One region of the Amycolatopsis sp. FU40 genome, then DNA from elsewhere that is predicted to be linked to it. Evidence: riboswitches for the same ligand, from Rfam matches in the RefSeq annotation. Region 1 holds a riboswitch; the other holds the start of a gene.
The links. A riboswitch is a leader RNA that binds a small molecule or an ion and turns the genes downstream of it on or off. The one in region 1 is predicted to bind S-adenosylmethionine.
Positions count from the first base shown of each region.

Region 2: it holds a riboswitch for S-adenosylmethionine, as region 1 does, so the genes downstream of both, thrC (threonine synthase) here and L3Q65_RS20015 (aminotransferase class V-fold PLP-dependent enzyme) in region 1, are expected to answer to the same signal.

Region 1 is NZ_CP091381.1:4,173,661-4,181,110, reverse strand. Features, by position in the region: gene L3Q65_RS20025 (helix-turn-helix transcriptional regulator) at 1-655, shown strand, start outside; gene L3Q65_RS20020 (potassium/proton antiporter) at 755-2,233, shown strand; SAM riboswitch class IV at 2,330-2,444, shown strand; gene L3Q65_RS20015 (aminotransferase class V-fold PLP-dependent enzyme) at 2,485-3,816, shown strand; gene lspA (signal peptidase II) at 4,339-4,947, shown strand; gene L3Q65_RS20005 (RluA family pseudouridine synthase) at 4,944-5,870, shown strand; gene L3Q65_RS20000 (AsnC family protein) at 5,925-7,289, opposite strand.
Region 2 is NZ_CP091381.1:4,602,516-4,609,965, forward strand. Features, by position in the region: gene rpsT (30S ribosomal protein S20) at 278-538, shown strand; gene holA (DNA polymerase III subunit delta) at 700-1,671, opposite strand; SAM riboswitch class I at 1,803-1,936, shown strand; gene thrC (threonine synthase) at 1,950-3,215, shown strand; gene L3Q65_RS22020 (ComEC/Rec2 family competence protein) at 3,240-5,618, opposite strand; gene L3Q65_RS22025 (ComEA family DNA-binding protein) at 5,615-6,355, opposite strand; gene L3Q65_RS22030 (GNAT family N-acetyltransferase) at 7,147-7,450, shown strand, end outside.

The DNA of each region.
Region 1 (7,450 bases):
CGATCCGAGCCGCGCGACTATGTGTCTCGCCCTGCTCGACGGCCGTGCCTGGACGGTGGGCGAACTGGCCGCCGCGGCGCGGATCGCGGTCTCGACGGCGAGCGAGCACGTGACACGGCTGGCCGAGGCCGGGTTCGTCGCCCGGGTGAAGCAGGGGCGGCACGCGTACGTGCGGCTGGCGAATCCGCGGGTCGCGGAGCTGATCGAGCATTTGGCGCAGCATGCCGAACTGAAACGGCCGTCCGGGCTGCGGACTTCGTTGCGGGTGCAGCGGTTGTCGTTCGCGCGCAGTTGCTACGACCATTTGGCCGGGACGCTCGGCGTCGCTTTGCGGGACGGGATGGTCGAACGGGGCCTGATCGACGTGTCGGACGGGCTCGCGCTCACCGACGCCGGACGCGACGTCCTGGCCGGTCTCGGCGTCACCGTGCCGGATCGGCCGCGGCGGCCGCTGCTGCGCGACTGTCTGGATTGGACAGAGCGGCGGGAGCACCTCGCCGGCGCGGTTCCGGCGGCGGTGCTGGAGCGGGCGGTCGAGGCGGGCTGGCTGACGCGGGACCAGCAGCGCGCGGTCCGCGTCCTGCCGGGCGCGAGGGGCCCGTTCGCCGCGCTGGGTGTCGATCTCGCGACGGTGAGTGCCGCCGAGGCGTCGTAACACACCTGCGAGGTCCCCCGGACCGGTGGTGCGCGCTCGGGAACCGGACACTGCCTCACTATTCTGGACGCCTGCGGGCGACGGGAGGGAGGCGGGCGAGTGGACGAGCTTCCCATGGTGCTGGGCGTCGGAGCGCTGGTTCTGGTCGTCTCGGTCGTCGCGGTGCGCGTGTCCATCCGGCTCGGATTCCCGTCGCTGCTGCTGTATCTCGGGATCGGCGTCGTGCTCGGCGAGGCCGGGTTCGGCATCCGCTTCGACAATCCGGCGCTCACCCAGTCCCTCGGGCTCGCCGCGCTCGTCCTGATCCTCACCGAGGGCGGGCTCACCACGCGCTGGTCCGCGGTGAAACCCTCGCTGGGGCCCGGAATCCTGCTGTCCACAGTGGCCGTGGTGATCAGCATCGCGGTCACCGGCGCGGCATTGCACTGGCTGCTCGGCCTCGACTGGCGGCTTTCCCTGCTGTGGGGCGCGGTCCTCGCGTCCACCGACGCCGCGGCGGTGTTCTCCGTGCTGCGCACGGCCGGGGTCGGCAAACGGGTCGTCGGCGCGCTGGAGCTGGAATCCGGCATCAACGACGCGCCCGCCTACATCGCGGTCGTAGTGCTCGCGTCCGGCGAGGCGGTCGACTGGTCGCTGCCGCTGCTGGTGGTCTACGAACTGCTCACCGGCCTCGCGCTCGGCCTCGCGTTCGGCTGGCTGGGCGCGCAGGCGCTGCGCCGGGCCGCGCTCCCGGCGACCGGCCTGTACCCGCTCGCCACGGTCGCGGTGTGCGTGCTCGCGTACTCCTCGGGCCAGCTGGCGCACGCGTCCGGCCTGCTCGCCACGTACGTCGCCGGTCTGGTGCTGGGGAATTCCAAGCTGCCGCACCGGTCGGACACCCTGTCGTTCGCCGAAGGGCTCGGCTGGCTCGCGCAGATCGGGCTCTTCGTGCTGCTCGGCCTCTTCGCGTCGCCGACCCGGCTGCTCGAAGCGCTCGTCCCGGGCCTCGTCGCGGGCGCGGTGGTGCTGCTGCTCGCCCGGCCGCTCTCGGTGGTCCTGTCGCTGCTGCCGTTCCGCTTGCCGTGGCGGGAGCAGACGTTCCTGTCCTGGGCGGGCCTGCGCGGTGCGGTGCCGATCGTGCTCGCGATGATCCCGCTGTCGGAAGGCGTGCCCGGCGCGCAACGGCTGGTGGACGCGGTTTTCGTGCTCGTCATCGTGCTCACCGTGCTGCAGGGCGCGACGCTCAGCCCGCTCGCGCGGATCCTCGGGCTGGCGAAGGCGACGCAGGCGCACGAGATCGAGGTCGACGCCGCGCCGCTCGACGAACTCGGCGCGGAACTGCTGCAGGTGCGCATCCAGAAGGGGTCGAAGCTGCACGGCGTGTACCTGTCCGAGCTGCGGCTGCCCGCCGGGGCGACGGTCAGCCTCGTGGTCCGCGGCGGGACGGGCTTCACCCCGCAGAAAACGAGCCGATTGCAGGTCGAGGACCAGCTTCTGGTGGTCACGACCGCCGCCGACCGCGACGCGACCGAACGGCGCATCCGGGCCGTCGACCGGGCCGGCCGCCTCGCCCGCTGGCACGGGGAATCCGGGGCCTGATCCTTCTGTCCTTTGTGGACACTACTTGTGACTGCCGTCTCAGATCACGGGACGGGTCTGGTTTCCCGCGCGAGTTTTCCGCTATCGTCGGGTTCAGGTCATGAGTGCCAGCGCGAAGCCCCGGCTTGCTGGCCGGCAACCCTCCTACCGCGGTGGGGTGCCCCGGGTGAGGACCAGGCCGGTCGCGCAGTGCGGCGGGCAAGCGCGGGCCCCTCGCCGGGGGTCCCCCGGAACGCCGAGGAGGCGCCGTCATGACTCTCGCACTCGACCGGTCCACGGAAACTGTTGTCGCTGCTGTTCCCGCTGTCGCTGGTGCGACGCTGCGGGTCCCGCTGGTGACCGGCGGCGACATCGGCTACGCCAACCTCGACCACGCGGCGAGCGCGCCGTGTCTGGACGCGGTGCGCACGGCGGTCGACGAGTTCCTTCCCTGGTATGCCAGCGTGCATCGCGGCGCGGGCTTCGCTTCGCAGGTCTCGACGCGGCTGTACGAACGGACCCGGGACGTGTTGCGCCGGTTCGTGGACGCGCGCACCGGCGACTCGGTGATCTTCACGCGCAACACCACTGACGCGTTCAACCTGCTGGCGAAGGCGTTGCCGCGCAAGACTTCCGTGGTCGTGTTCGACAGTGAGCACCACGCGGCGCTGCTGCCGTGGCGGGGTCCGAACGTCCGGCGCGTGCAGTTGCCGCGGACCCGGCTCGCCGCGGTGTCCGTTGTGGACGAAGCGCTGGCGGAATGCCCGCAGGGGCCGCGATTGGTGGTCGTCGCTGGTGCCTCCAATGTGACTGGCGAACTGCTGCCGGTCGCCGAGATCGCCGCGGTGGCCCGGAAACACGGCGCCCGGGTGGCCCTGGATGCCGCGCAGCTCGCTCCGCATCGGCGGATTTCGTTGCGGGAGCTGGATGTCGACTACGTCGCGCTGTCCGGGCACAAGCTCTACGCCCCGTTCGGGGCTGGCGCGCTGATCGGCCGCAGCGACTGGCTGCGTGCCGCGGAGCCGTACCTGGCCGGTGGCGGTGCTACGAAGCTGGTGACCGAGGAAGCCGTGGTGTGGAACAGCGGCGAGGAGCGGCACGAGGCCGGGTCGCCGAATACCGTTGGCGTGTATGCGCTTGGGGTGGCGTGCGAGCAGCTGGCGGCTCAGTGGGATGCCGTGGGTTCGCACGAGGCTGCGTTGCTGGAGCGGCTCCGCAAGGGGCTCGAGGGCTTGCCCGGATTTGCCGAGCTGCGGTTCTTTGACGCGCCGGTGGACCGGGTCGGCACGGTGAGCTTCGTGGTCGACGGCTTCGAGCCGGGCTGGCTGGCCGCGGTGCTGTCGGCTGAGTACGGGATCGGCGTGCGGGACGGGGCGTTTTGCGCGCACGTGGCCGCCCGGCGGTTGATCCGTGAAGCCGGGAGCGAGGGCCAGCAGGCGGTTCGGGTGAGCCTCGGGCTGGGGAGCACCGAAGAGCACGTGGACCGGTTGGTGCTCGCGCTGCGGCAGATCGTGGCCCGGGGAGCCCGGTGGGAGTACGCGAAGGTGGACGGGCGGTGGGCGCCGGTCGGGGACACGCGGGAGCTGCCGCCGTTCTGCGCCTGACGGCGCGGGGGTGCTGGGCCTGGCGCGGCAGGAAACTTGACCACAACGCGGGATCGGCTTAAGGGCGATCCCGCCGCGGCGGCGGAGCCGACGCCATTAAACACAGTGCGGAAGATGATCGCGTGCAGGTCGTTCAGCAGGCCGCGTTCGCTGAGCTGGCCGTTGAGCAACAGCCGGGCCAGATGGGTGAACGCGGCGTCAGCCGCGTCGGCCACCGCGGGAATGGGAGTGCGGCAGTCGGCCAAGGCCGCCTCCTGCACGTCGTGGATCTCCCGCGGTTCGGTGCGGGACAGGCCCGCCAGACGGCGCAGGTGCTCGCCGTCCTCGCCGTCGGCCAGCCAGTGGGCTGCCCAGAGCGGGAGGTCGTCGGTGGGAGAGAGGTCGAGGGCGATCCAGGCCGCGGCCGCGGCGGGGCTGGGGATGTCGGCGGGCACGGAGCCGATGATGGCGGGCGAGGGGCGTGCGGGGCGACTGAATTCGGCCGCTGTGACCTGCTCGGGCGCGGTTGTGGACAATGGGGGTGTGAGCACCGATCCTTCGCCGTCCGAATCCGAGGTCGAGCCGTCTGCGGAACCGCCTGAGCGGGAGGCTGCCGAGGACGCCGTGCCGCTGCCCAAGCGGCGCGTCTGGGTGGTGTTCGCGGTCGCGGCGCTGCTGTGGGCGATCGACCTGATCACGAAGAACCTCGTCGTCGCCAACCTCGAGGGCAAGGAGCCGAAGCCGATCCTCGGCGGGCTGATCTACTTGCAGGTCATCCGCAACCCGGGAGCCGCGTTCTCGATGGCGACCGGCATGACGTGGGTGCTCGCGCTGGTCGCGATCGGCGTCGTGATCGCGATCGTGTGGATCTCGCGCAGGCTGCGCTCGGTCGGCTGGGCGATCGGCCTCGGGCTCGTGCTCGCCGGCGCGCTCGGCAACCTGACCGACCGGTTCTTCCGCGAGCCGGGACCGCTGCGCGGCCACGTCGTCGACTTCATCTCCGCGTTCGCGCCCAACGGCCAGGGCTTCGCGATCTTCAACATCGCCGACTCCGCGATCTGCGTCGGCGGCGCGCTGATCGTGCTGCTGTCCCTGCTCGGCAAGGACTACGACGGCACCTCCACCCGCGGCAAGAAGAAGGAATCCGAGTGAGCGCGCGCATGCTGCCCGTCCCCGACGGGCTCGACGGGATGCGCGTCGACGCCGGCCTCGCCAAACTGCTCGGCCTGTCCCGCACCGCGGTCGCGGACCTCGCCGCGGCGGGCGACGTGCTCCTCGACGGCCGTCCGGCGGGCAAATCGGACCGGCTGGCCGCGGGCGGACTGCTGGAGGTGACGCTGCCGGAACCGGAACGTCCGGCGGAAATCGTCGCGGAGCCGGTCGAAGGCATGAAGATCCTGCACGATGACGACGACATCGTGGTGATTTCGAAACCGGTCGGCGTCGCCGTGCACCCCAGTCCCGGCTGGACCGGCCCGACGGTCGTCGGCGGCCTCGCCGCGGCCGGGCTGCGCATCTCGACCTCCGGCGCGGCCGAACGACAGGGCGTCGTGCACCGCCTCGACGCGGGCACCACCGGGGTGATGGTGGTGGCGAAGAGCGAACACGCGTACACCGTGCTGAAGCGGGCGTTCAAGGAACGGACCGTCGACAAGGGCTACCACGCTGTCGTGCAGGGCCACCCGGATCCGACGCGCGGCACCATCGACGCTCCGATCGACCGCCATCCGCGGCACGACTACAAGTTCGCGGTCGTCGCGGGCGGACGGCCGAGCGTCACGCACTACGAGGTAGTCGAGGCGTTCCGGGCGGCTTCGCTGGCGCACGTGAAGCTGGAAACCGGCCGCACGCACCAGATCCGCGTGCACTTCTCCGCGCTGCGCCACCCGTGCGCGGGCGACCTGACCTACGGGGCGGACCCGGTGCTGGCCAGGAAACTCGGCCTGACGCGGCAGTGGCTGCACGCGCGGACGCTCGGTTTCGCGCATCCCGCGGACGGCCGGTGGGTGGAGTTCGAGGCGGAGTACCCCGACGATCTGGCGAGTGCGCTGGAGATCCTGCGCGACGGGAACTAGTGGCCTCGTGAGTGTTTTTGCCGGTTCCAACCGGCATGAACCCTCACGAGCCGGCTAGCCGACGGCCCAGGTCAAGGTGCGCTCGTCTGGCTCGGGCCGGGGGCTCCAGCGCACCGAGACCACGCGGGTCGCGGTGGGAAGCACGTAGACGGTGTGCCCGCCGAGCGTCTCGCCCGGCTGCACGCCGATCTTGTGCGGCGGCCGGGAGGTCAGCGAAACCGGGGCCTTCGCGATGGTCTCGCCGCTGTCGGTGACGAGTTCCAGGTAGTTGTCGGGCAGCGACGCGAACGGGATCGGCCCGCGATTGGTGATCTCGGTGTGCACGACGACCGCGCGCTCGCCGTCCTCGAGCCGGTAGCCCGCCGCGCCGAAGAGGAAGTCGGCGGGATCCTGGACCTCCAGCAGTTGCACGGAAAGCTGTTCCCCTTCGAGCCCCTGCGACTGCATCGTCTCGCCGATCCGCCCCTGCTTGGCCGGCGCCGCGGCGGGCCGGGGTTCGTCGCCGCGGGCCCAGGACGCGGTCTGCGGAACGCCCCACGTGCTGACGACCGGATCCGGGGCCGGGTACGGTCCATTGTGGACGCTCGGGCCGGCGGGCGGCAGCTGCCCAGGGCTGTACGCGCCGGAGACGCCCGGCCCGGCGGGAATCCCGTTCGGTCCAGGGGGATACGCGCCCGAAACCCCGGGAATCCCGGCCGGTCCGGGTGCGTACGCGCCGGACACCCCCGGCGCGTAGCCGCCGGAGGGGCCCGGAATTCCGGTCTGTGCGGGGGGATACGCGCCGGAGGTCCCGGGGCCGGGCAGGCCGGTTTGCCCAGGGGAGTACGCACCGGAGGTTCCGGGGCCGGGCATTCCGTGCTGTCCCGGCGGATGAGGGCCGGAGTGTCCCGGCATCCCGGGTGAATCGGGACCGGGGACCCCGTTCGGTCCGGGCGGGTGCGGGCCGGAGGCGCCTGGCATCCCGGAGCCTTGCGCGCCCGACGTTCCGCCTCGAACCGGGACTCCCGCCGACGCCGGGCTGTTCATCGGGCCAGGGCCGGAGGGCATGGCGCCCGGCGTCGCACCCGGGCCGGAAGCCATCGGCCCGGGAATCCCGCCCGGGTTCGGTCCAGGCATGCTGCCCGGGTTTTGCCCGGCCGCGGGGAACGGCGCCGACCCGGGCCCGCCCGGATACCCGCCCCCGGGGCCTTGCGGACGCTGCCACGACGCCGGAGCCCCGGAGATCGCCGCGCGGAGACCGTTCGGGTCGCTTTCGACCCCGACCAGCAGCGGCAACCCGCTCCCGGACAGCGCGACCAGCCGGTACGCGACCTCCCGCGGGTCCATCCCGACCTTCGCCGCCAGCTCGTGCACAGCCCCCTTGCCCAGCTCGGCGAGCGCGGCGAGCAGGCGGATGTCGGCGGGATCGGTCACGGCCACTCCGGCAACGCTACCGCCTCGCCCGCCCCGCCCGGCCGCACCACGCGCCCGGCGTGCCCCGCGCCACCGAGACGTCGGCGGAACACCGGCCGGTGCGCACCCGCGAATGCCGGTGCACGGCGATCCGTGAACCGTGCACGCACTGCCCGGCCGTCCCGCCG
Region 2 (7,450 bases), 430 kb from region 1:
CCGCCCTCGTTGTCTTTCGCGACCCGCTCCGCGGGACCACGGGCAGGCGACGGAACCCTAGGCACTACCGAGATCCACCGTAACCGAGCCGCGGACGGAACGCCGAACGGTTGCCGGCTCCGGGGCCGTCTCCAGCGCCGCGAGCAGGGCTGTTAAGATTTTCGACTGTTGCCGTGCGGCATTCCGTCAGGGAGGAAACCCGGCAGTCCCTCGGGACTGATCCGGAGCCACACGAAACGCGGCAGCGACCTTCACCGAGTGAAAGAGGAACGCCTCCATGGCCAACATCAAGTCGCAGGTCAAGCGCATCACGACGAACGAGAAGGCGCGGCAGCGCAACCTGGCGATCCGGTCCTCGGTGAAGACCGCGATCCGCAAGTTCCGCGAGGCCGCCGACGCCGGTGACAAGGACAAGGCCCTCGAACTGCAGCGCGACGCCGCTCGCAAGCTCGACAAGGCCGTCACCAAGGGCGTCATCCACGCCAACCAGGCCGCGAACAAGAAGTCGGCTCTCGCGAAGCGCGCGAACCAGCTCTGAGCGCAGTCTTTCCGGAAGGCCCGGCGGCTTTGGCTGCCGGGCCTTTTCCGTGTGCTGAGCAGGGGACGGCTCCGGCTCCGGCTCCGGCTCCGGCTCCGGCTCCGGCTCCGGCTCCGGCTCCGGCTCCGGAGGAACGGTCGCGGCGGCAGGCGCCTTGAAACTCAGCGGTCTCCCTTGGCCGCGACCACGTCGAGGACCGCGCGCTGCAGCGCGTAGTTCGCATCGGCCGCCGCGCCCTTGACCTCGGCGTTCAGCCGCGCCACGACGCGCATCGCGGTCGCCAGGCCGTCCTGGCCCCAGCCGCGGGACTGCCCTTGCGCCTTGCGGATCTTCCACGGCGGCATGCCCAGTTCGCCCGCCATCTGGTTCGGGTTGCCGCGCCCGGCCGCGGACACGCGAGCGATCGTGCGGACCGCGTCGGCCAGCGCGTCGGCCACCAGGACGTGCGGGACGCCCAGCTGCATCGCCCACTGCAGCGACTCCATCGCGGCTGCCCGGTCGCCCGCGACGGCCTTCTCAGCCACCGCGAAGCCGGTCACGTCGGCGCGTCCGGTGTGGTAGCGGCGGACCGCCTGCTCGTCGACGACTCCCCCGGTGTCGGCGACCAGCTGCGTCGCCGCCGAGGACAGCTCGCGCAGGTCCGAACCGACCGAGTCGAGCAGCGCCATCAGCCCCGCGGCGTCGATCTTGCCGCCCGCTCGGCGCACCTCGTTGCGGACGAACGCCTCGCGCTCGGCCGGCTTGGTGAGCTTGGGGCATTCGGTGATTTCCGCGCCCGCTTTTTTCAGCGCGCCCGGCAGTGCCTTGGCAGCCTTGCTCCGCCCGCCGCCGCTGTGCACGACCACGAGGACGATGCCGTCGGCGGGTGCCTTCACGTATGCGAGGACCGCGTCGGACAGCTCCTGCGAGATGTCCTGCGCCGACTCCAGCACGATGACGCGCCCCTCGGCGAACAGCGAAGGGCTCACCAGCTCGGCCAGCACGGGCGGTGTGAGATCGGACACCCGCATGCGCGTGAGGTCCGCCGTCGGGTCCGCGGCCTTGGCCGCGTCGAGAGACGCTCGCACAGCCCGTTCGATGAGCAGTTCTTCCTCGCCCGTGACGAGGTGCAGCGGCGCGGGTGCGGTGGTCACCCGGCCATCTTCTCACCCGGCCGCCGGGCCGTCCGCTCCGGTGATGTGGGCCGCCTCCGTGGCACGAGCTGATCGGGATGTCGTACGGTGTAGCCGAGGACGCGCCCACCGGCGCTCCGACAACCGAATACCGCTCATCCAGAGGGGCAGAGGGAACGGCCCGACGAAGCCCCGGCAACCGGCGTACAGCCTGTCATCCCGCGATCGCGGGGTAGCTGACGACCACGGTGCCAATTCCGGCCCGCTTCGGCGGGGCAGATGAGGAAAGGAACCTCGCGATGACTGCAGCCCTCAGCGCCACCTCCGCCAACAAGACGATCGACCTCGGTCCGGCCGTCGAACTGGTGTCGAAGGAAGAAGGGCACCGGCAGCCGCTCGCTCCGGAATTCGTCTCCGTCGAAGACTTCTCGCCGCTCGAGGTCGCCTACGACTTCGGCCGCGTCCGCCGCGAGGACATCGAGGCGGGCCCGCGCAACATCTGGCGTTACAAGAAGCTCCTTCCCGTCCCCTCGACCGTCGAGGAGACTCCGAACACCGAACCCGGCTGTACCAGGCTCGTCCGCGCCGACCGGCTCGCGAAGGAACTCGGCCTCAAGCGCGTGTGGGTCAAGGACGACACCGGCAACCCGACGCACTCGTTCAAGGACCGCGTGGTCGCCGTCGCGCTCGCCGCCGCCCGCGAGTTCGGTTTCGAGGTCCTCGCGTGTCCGTCGACCGGCAACCTGGCCAACGCGACCGCCGCCGCGGCGGCCCGCGCCGGCTGGCGGTCGGTCGTGCTGATCCCGAAGAGCCTCGAACGCGCGAAGATCCTCACCACCGCCGTCTACGACGGCGACCTGATCGCCGTCGACGGCAACTACGACGACGTGAACCGGCTCGCCACCGAACTGGCCGCCGAGCACCCGAAGTGGGCGTTCGTGAACGTCAACGTCCGCCCGTACTACTCCGAGGGCTCGAAGACGCTCGCCTACGAGGTCGCCGAGCAGCTCGGCTGGCGCATCCCCGAGCAGATCGTCGTGCCGATCGCCTCCGGTTCCCAGCTCACCAAGGTGGACAAGGGTTTCCGCGAACTGGGCCAGCTCGGTCTCGTGGACGCCAGCCCGTACAAGGTCTTCGGCGCACAGGCCACCGGCTGCTCGCCGGTCTCCACCGCGTACCGCAACGGCCACGACGTCGTCCAGCCGGTCAAGCCGGACACGATCGCCCGCTCGCTCGCGATCGGCAACCCGGCCGACGGCCCGTACGTGCTCGACGTGGTCAACCGCACCGGCGGCGCGATCGAGGACGTCACCGACGAAGAGGTCGTCGAAGGCATCCGGCTGCTCGCGCGCACCGAAGGCATCTTCACCGAAACCGCGGGCGGCGTCACCGTGGCGACCGCGAAGAAGCTCGTCGAAACCGGCAAGCTCGACCCGGACGCCGAAACCGTCCTCCTCATCACCGGCGACGGCCTCAAGACCCTCGACGCGGTCGAGAACCACATCGGCCCGAAGGCCACCGTGCCGCCGTCCGCCGAAGCCGTCGCCAAGGCGCTCGGCTACTGACGCACCGGCCCGGGGTCCTCCGCACTACCGCGGGGGACCCCGCGGCTCGCCCCGGCGCACAACCGCCGGGCCGCTTCCTTCCGGCAGGACGGCGGTGTCACCGTCCACATCGGTCCGGGTGACCAGCACTCCCATCGTGCCGAGAACGTCCACTGTGGACTTGCTCGGATGGCCGTATCCGTTGCCCGCGCCGACACTGATCAGCGCCGTGCGCGGCCGCACCGCCGCGAGGAACTGCGGCAGCGAATACCGCGAGCCGTGATGCGGCACCTTCAGGACGTCCGCTCGCAGGTCGACGCCCTCGGCGAGCAGATCCGCCTGTGCGGCCAGTTCGACGTCTCCGGTCAGCAAGACCCGGCCAGCCGCTGTTTCGGCGCGCAGGACGACCGAACTGTTGTTGATCATCGTGCCGTCCTGCAACGCCGGTGCACGCGTGGTGGCGTAGCGCGGACCGAGCACCTCCAGCGACAGCCCCGGCCATTCCAGCCGCTGCCCATCGCTCAACTGCGCCAGCGGCACGCCACGACGCCGCGCTTCGCCGGAAACCGACTGCCACGCCCACGCCGGAGCACGCCCTGGTCCAACCGCGATCGCACCGACTGCCCGACCGTCGAATACCGAGGCGAGACCGCCGATGTGATCCGCGTGCAGGTGACTCAGCACGAGCAACGGCACCCGCTCGACGCCCAGCCTTCGCAGGCATTCGTCGACCGGCCCTGGTTCCGGCCCGGTGTCGACGACCACGGCGCGGCCAGGCTCGGCGGTGGCCAGGACGACCGCATCTCCTTGTCCGACATCGCATTCCACCATCGCCCAGCCGTCCGGCGGCCAGCCAGGTGCCAAGACTTTGGCAGGCACGACCGTCAACAGCACGACGACCAGTCCGATCGCCACCAGCAGCCGGATCCGACGAAACCGCGCCGCCACCACGACTGCGACCAGCAAAGCCGCCGCGCACAGTCCGCCCCACCAGCCGCCAGGCCAGGACAGCGTCGCGCCCGGCGCTCTCGCCCCATGCCGGGCGACGGTGATCAGCCATCGGGCTTCCGGATCTGCTGCGTGGATCAGCACCTGACCCGCACCTGGCCACCACGGTCCGACGACTGTTGCCAGCACTCCCAGCACAGTCACCGGCGCAACTACTGGCGCCGCAAGGACATTGGTCACGACGGAGACCAGGCTGACCGTGCCTGCCATACCGGCGATGATGGGCGCGGTGACCACGAACGCGGCTAGCGGAACAGCGAGCCCTTCGGCGTAACCGGCTGGAACTCCCCTTCGCACCAACGAATCCGCCCAGCGCGGCGCGAGCAGCACCAGCCCCGCCGTGGCGAGCACCGACAATGCGAAGCCGAAATTACCCGCCATCGTCGGATCCCACGCCACCAGTGCGCACACCGCGAAGGCCAATGCGGGCAACGCTGAACCACGTCGTCCCAGTGCCAGCGCGAGCAGGCCGATGCCGCCCATGACGCCTGCCCGCACCACGCTCGGTTCAGGGCCCACCAGGACGAGGAATCCCGCCAAGCAGGTGCCAGCCGCTGCGGCGGACAACCTCGGACCTGCTCGGACCAATCGGCACAGCAGCAGGACGGCTCCACCGATGATCACAAGGTTCCCGCCGCTCACGGCCATCAAGTGGGTGAGCCCGGAGGCCTTGAACTCCCCCTCGACCCGTTGCGGCAGCGCGCTCGTGTCGCCTAGCACCAGTCCGGGCAGAAGGCCCGCTGGTTCTTCCGGCAGGATCGCGCACAGCGAATGCAAGCTGTTCCGCAGGGCCGCAGCGGCTTGCTGCCACCACGGTGCTGGCCCGACGCCGACTGGCGCGGCACGAACGGAGAGGACTGCCGCGGTTAGCTCGCCGCCGCGTGCGGGCAGGAGGCGACCGGACGCCGTTACCTCCTGGCCGGGCAGCAAGCCGCCCCATTCCGCGACTGGTGCCAGCAACAGGGCCCGGCCGGTCGATTCGACTGGCTGACCGTCCACTGTGGCCGTTGCGACCCGGGCGGGGATCGCCACCGACCTGGTTCCTGCTTGCTGGTCCGCATAGCCAGCTTGGTGAATCGGCCGCGGCCGCTCGCTGATCTCGACCCGCAGCGTCGCGGTGACGCCACGTGCGGCAGCGGCCCCCAACGGGTCGGACGCTGCGTCGTGAATGCGCAGCGCGGTTGGCACGGCAGCAATGAGCCCGACCAGCAGCAGCGCTCCCCCGGCTCCGACGTATCTGGCACGACCGCGCGCTAGGAGCACTGCAGCGCCGACCACCGCTACGGCACCGATCACTGTTGCGACCCACCAGCCGAGTTGCAGTCCGGCGAGCGTGGCCGCCCATCCGGCGACGGCAGCGGGAACGAGACGGAAATCGTGATCGCGCCGCGCCTCTTCCTCGATTTCCAGCTTCATCCGACGGTCACCTGCTCGCGGAGCTTCTCGAACTTGCTCTGGCCAATGCCGTCGACGTCGCGGAGTTGTTCCACGCTCGAGAATCCGCCGTGCTGGGTGCGCCAGTCGGTGATCCGCCGGGCGGTGACTTCACCGACGCCGGGGAGGCTGTCGAGTTGTTCGGCGGTCGCGGAGTTCAGGTCGACTTTGCTGGCTGCGGCTCCTGAGCCCGCCGGCGCTGCTTGCGCAGCCGGGACGCCGACCGCCACCTGCTCCCCGTCGGTGAGTTTGCGGGCGAGGTTCAGTGCGGTCAGGTCGACGCCTGGGTTGGCACCGCCCGCTGCGCGGAGTGCGTCGGCGACGCGGGAACCCGCCGGCACGGTAACCAGCCCCGGCGAGCGCACGTGGCCGACTACGCTGATTACCAGGTTCTCGTTGGTTTTCGACGCGTGCGGCACTTGCGCACGCGCCGCCGGGAGCGGCGGGGCGACTTCGGCCGCGGGTGAGCGACCGAAGATGGCCAAGCCTCCGGCGATGACGGCAGCGGCTGCCAGCAAAGCCAGGGCGAAGATCATTCCCCGGCGGCCCAGGAAGCCCGGCAGACCGGTTGAGCCGGGGAGCCAGCGACGGGCCAGGCGATGTTCGGTGTGTTCCGGCAGCCAGCTGCGGACCAGTTTGCCGCCTGGCAATGGGCTTTCCGGAGGGGTTGGGCTGTCGGCGAGTGCGGACAGGCGGGCTTTGCGGCCCGGTGGCCGCACGAGCGGCGCACCGTCCGCCGACGGGCCGCCCAGTAGTGGTGAACTGTCAGCAGACAGCCCAGCTTTCGAACCCGCGGTGCGGGAGTGCGGCATTGCGCCGTCAGCGCCCGCAGACGGGCGAGAGTTCGGTTCCCACTCCGTGCCCGTGGGCGGCTGGCTGCCTGCCGTTGCCGCCGCACTCCCCCGGCTGCGCGCTGACCGGCCCGCGCGACCGAGAGGCAGCCAGCGGCGTGCCGGCCCGCTGCCGGGTCCGGCGAGGTGCGGAACGGCGGCCAGCTGGTCGGCCAGCCAGGTGAGCCTGACGTTGACGGGAGTGCCCTGGTCTCGGGCGGAGTGCTCGAACACACGATCGACGCTAGGCGTCGGCCGGTCCGGCGGCGAGAGGGTTCCGCGCGATCTGTGGACAACCCGCCCCTTGGGGACAACTCGCCGGTCAGCGCAGGTCACGCGCCGGAGCTTGTCGGGGCACGCGGTCATACTGGCGGGTTCGGCCTGCGGCACCGGTGATCGAAAGGCCTTCGCATCCGCCGACCTCATCCGCCAGACCTGGCAGCCAGCTGTCGAACGGGAGCTTGCCGCAGCTGTGGACCACAACGGCCTGACCTTGCGCCCGATCTCCGGGCAAGAAGAACTCGATCTCTTCTGCCGACTCGCCCGCACCCTCGACCACGAACTCGCCACCGGCCGGAGTGGACGTGGGTCGCGCTCCGCGGCGGCGAGCTCGTCGCCAGGGCAGCGTGGTGGGGCCGCGCCGACGAACGTTTCTGCTGGACTTCTTCGATCTTGAGGAGGTGACCGTCGGCGCTCGGCTGCTCCGGACCGCGATGGCGGAGATCTTGCCTCAAACACCTGACTGGCGCGAAAAAGCCGAGACCCGAAGCGTTGTCGAGGACCGGATGACGGCGTTCGAACAGACTGGGGCTCGCCTGCTCGCCGAGCGGCTGCGTTTCGAGCGGCGGCAAGGGACTCCGGTCGCCCCGCCGCAAAAACGGCTGGTCTTCCGGAAGATCCGCGGCGAAGACGAGGTCCTCGACTTGATGACCCGAGTCTTGGACGGAACGCTCGACGCCCACAGCCGCGACGATCTCGCCCGAA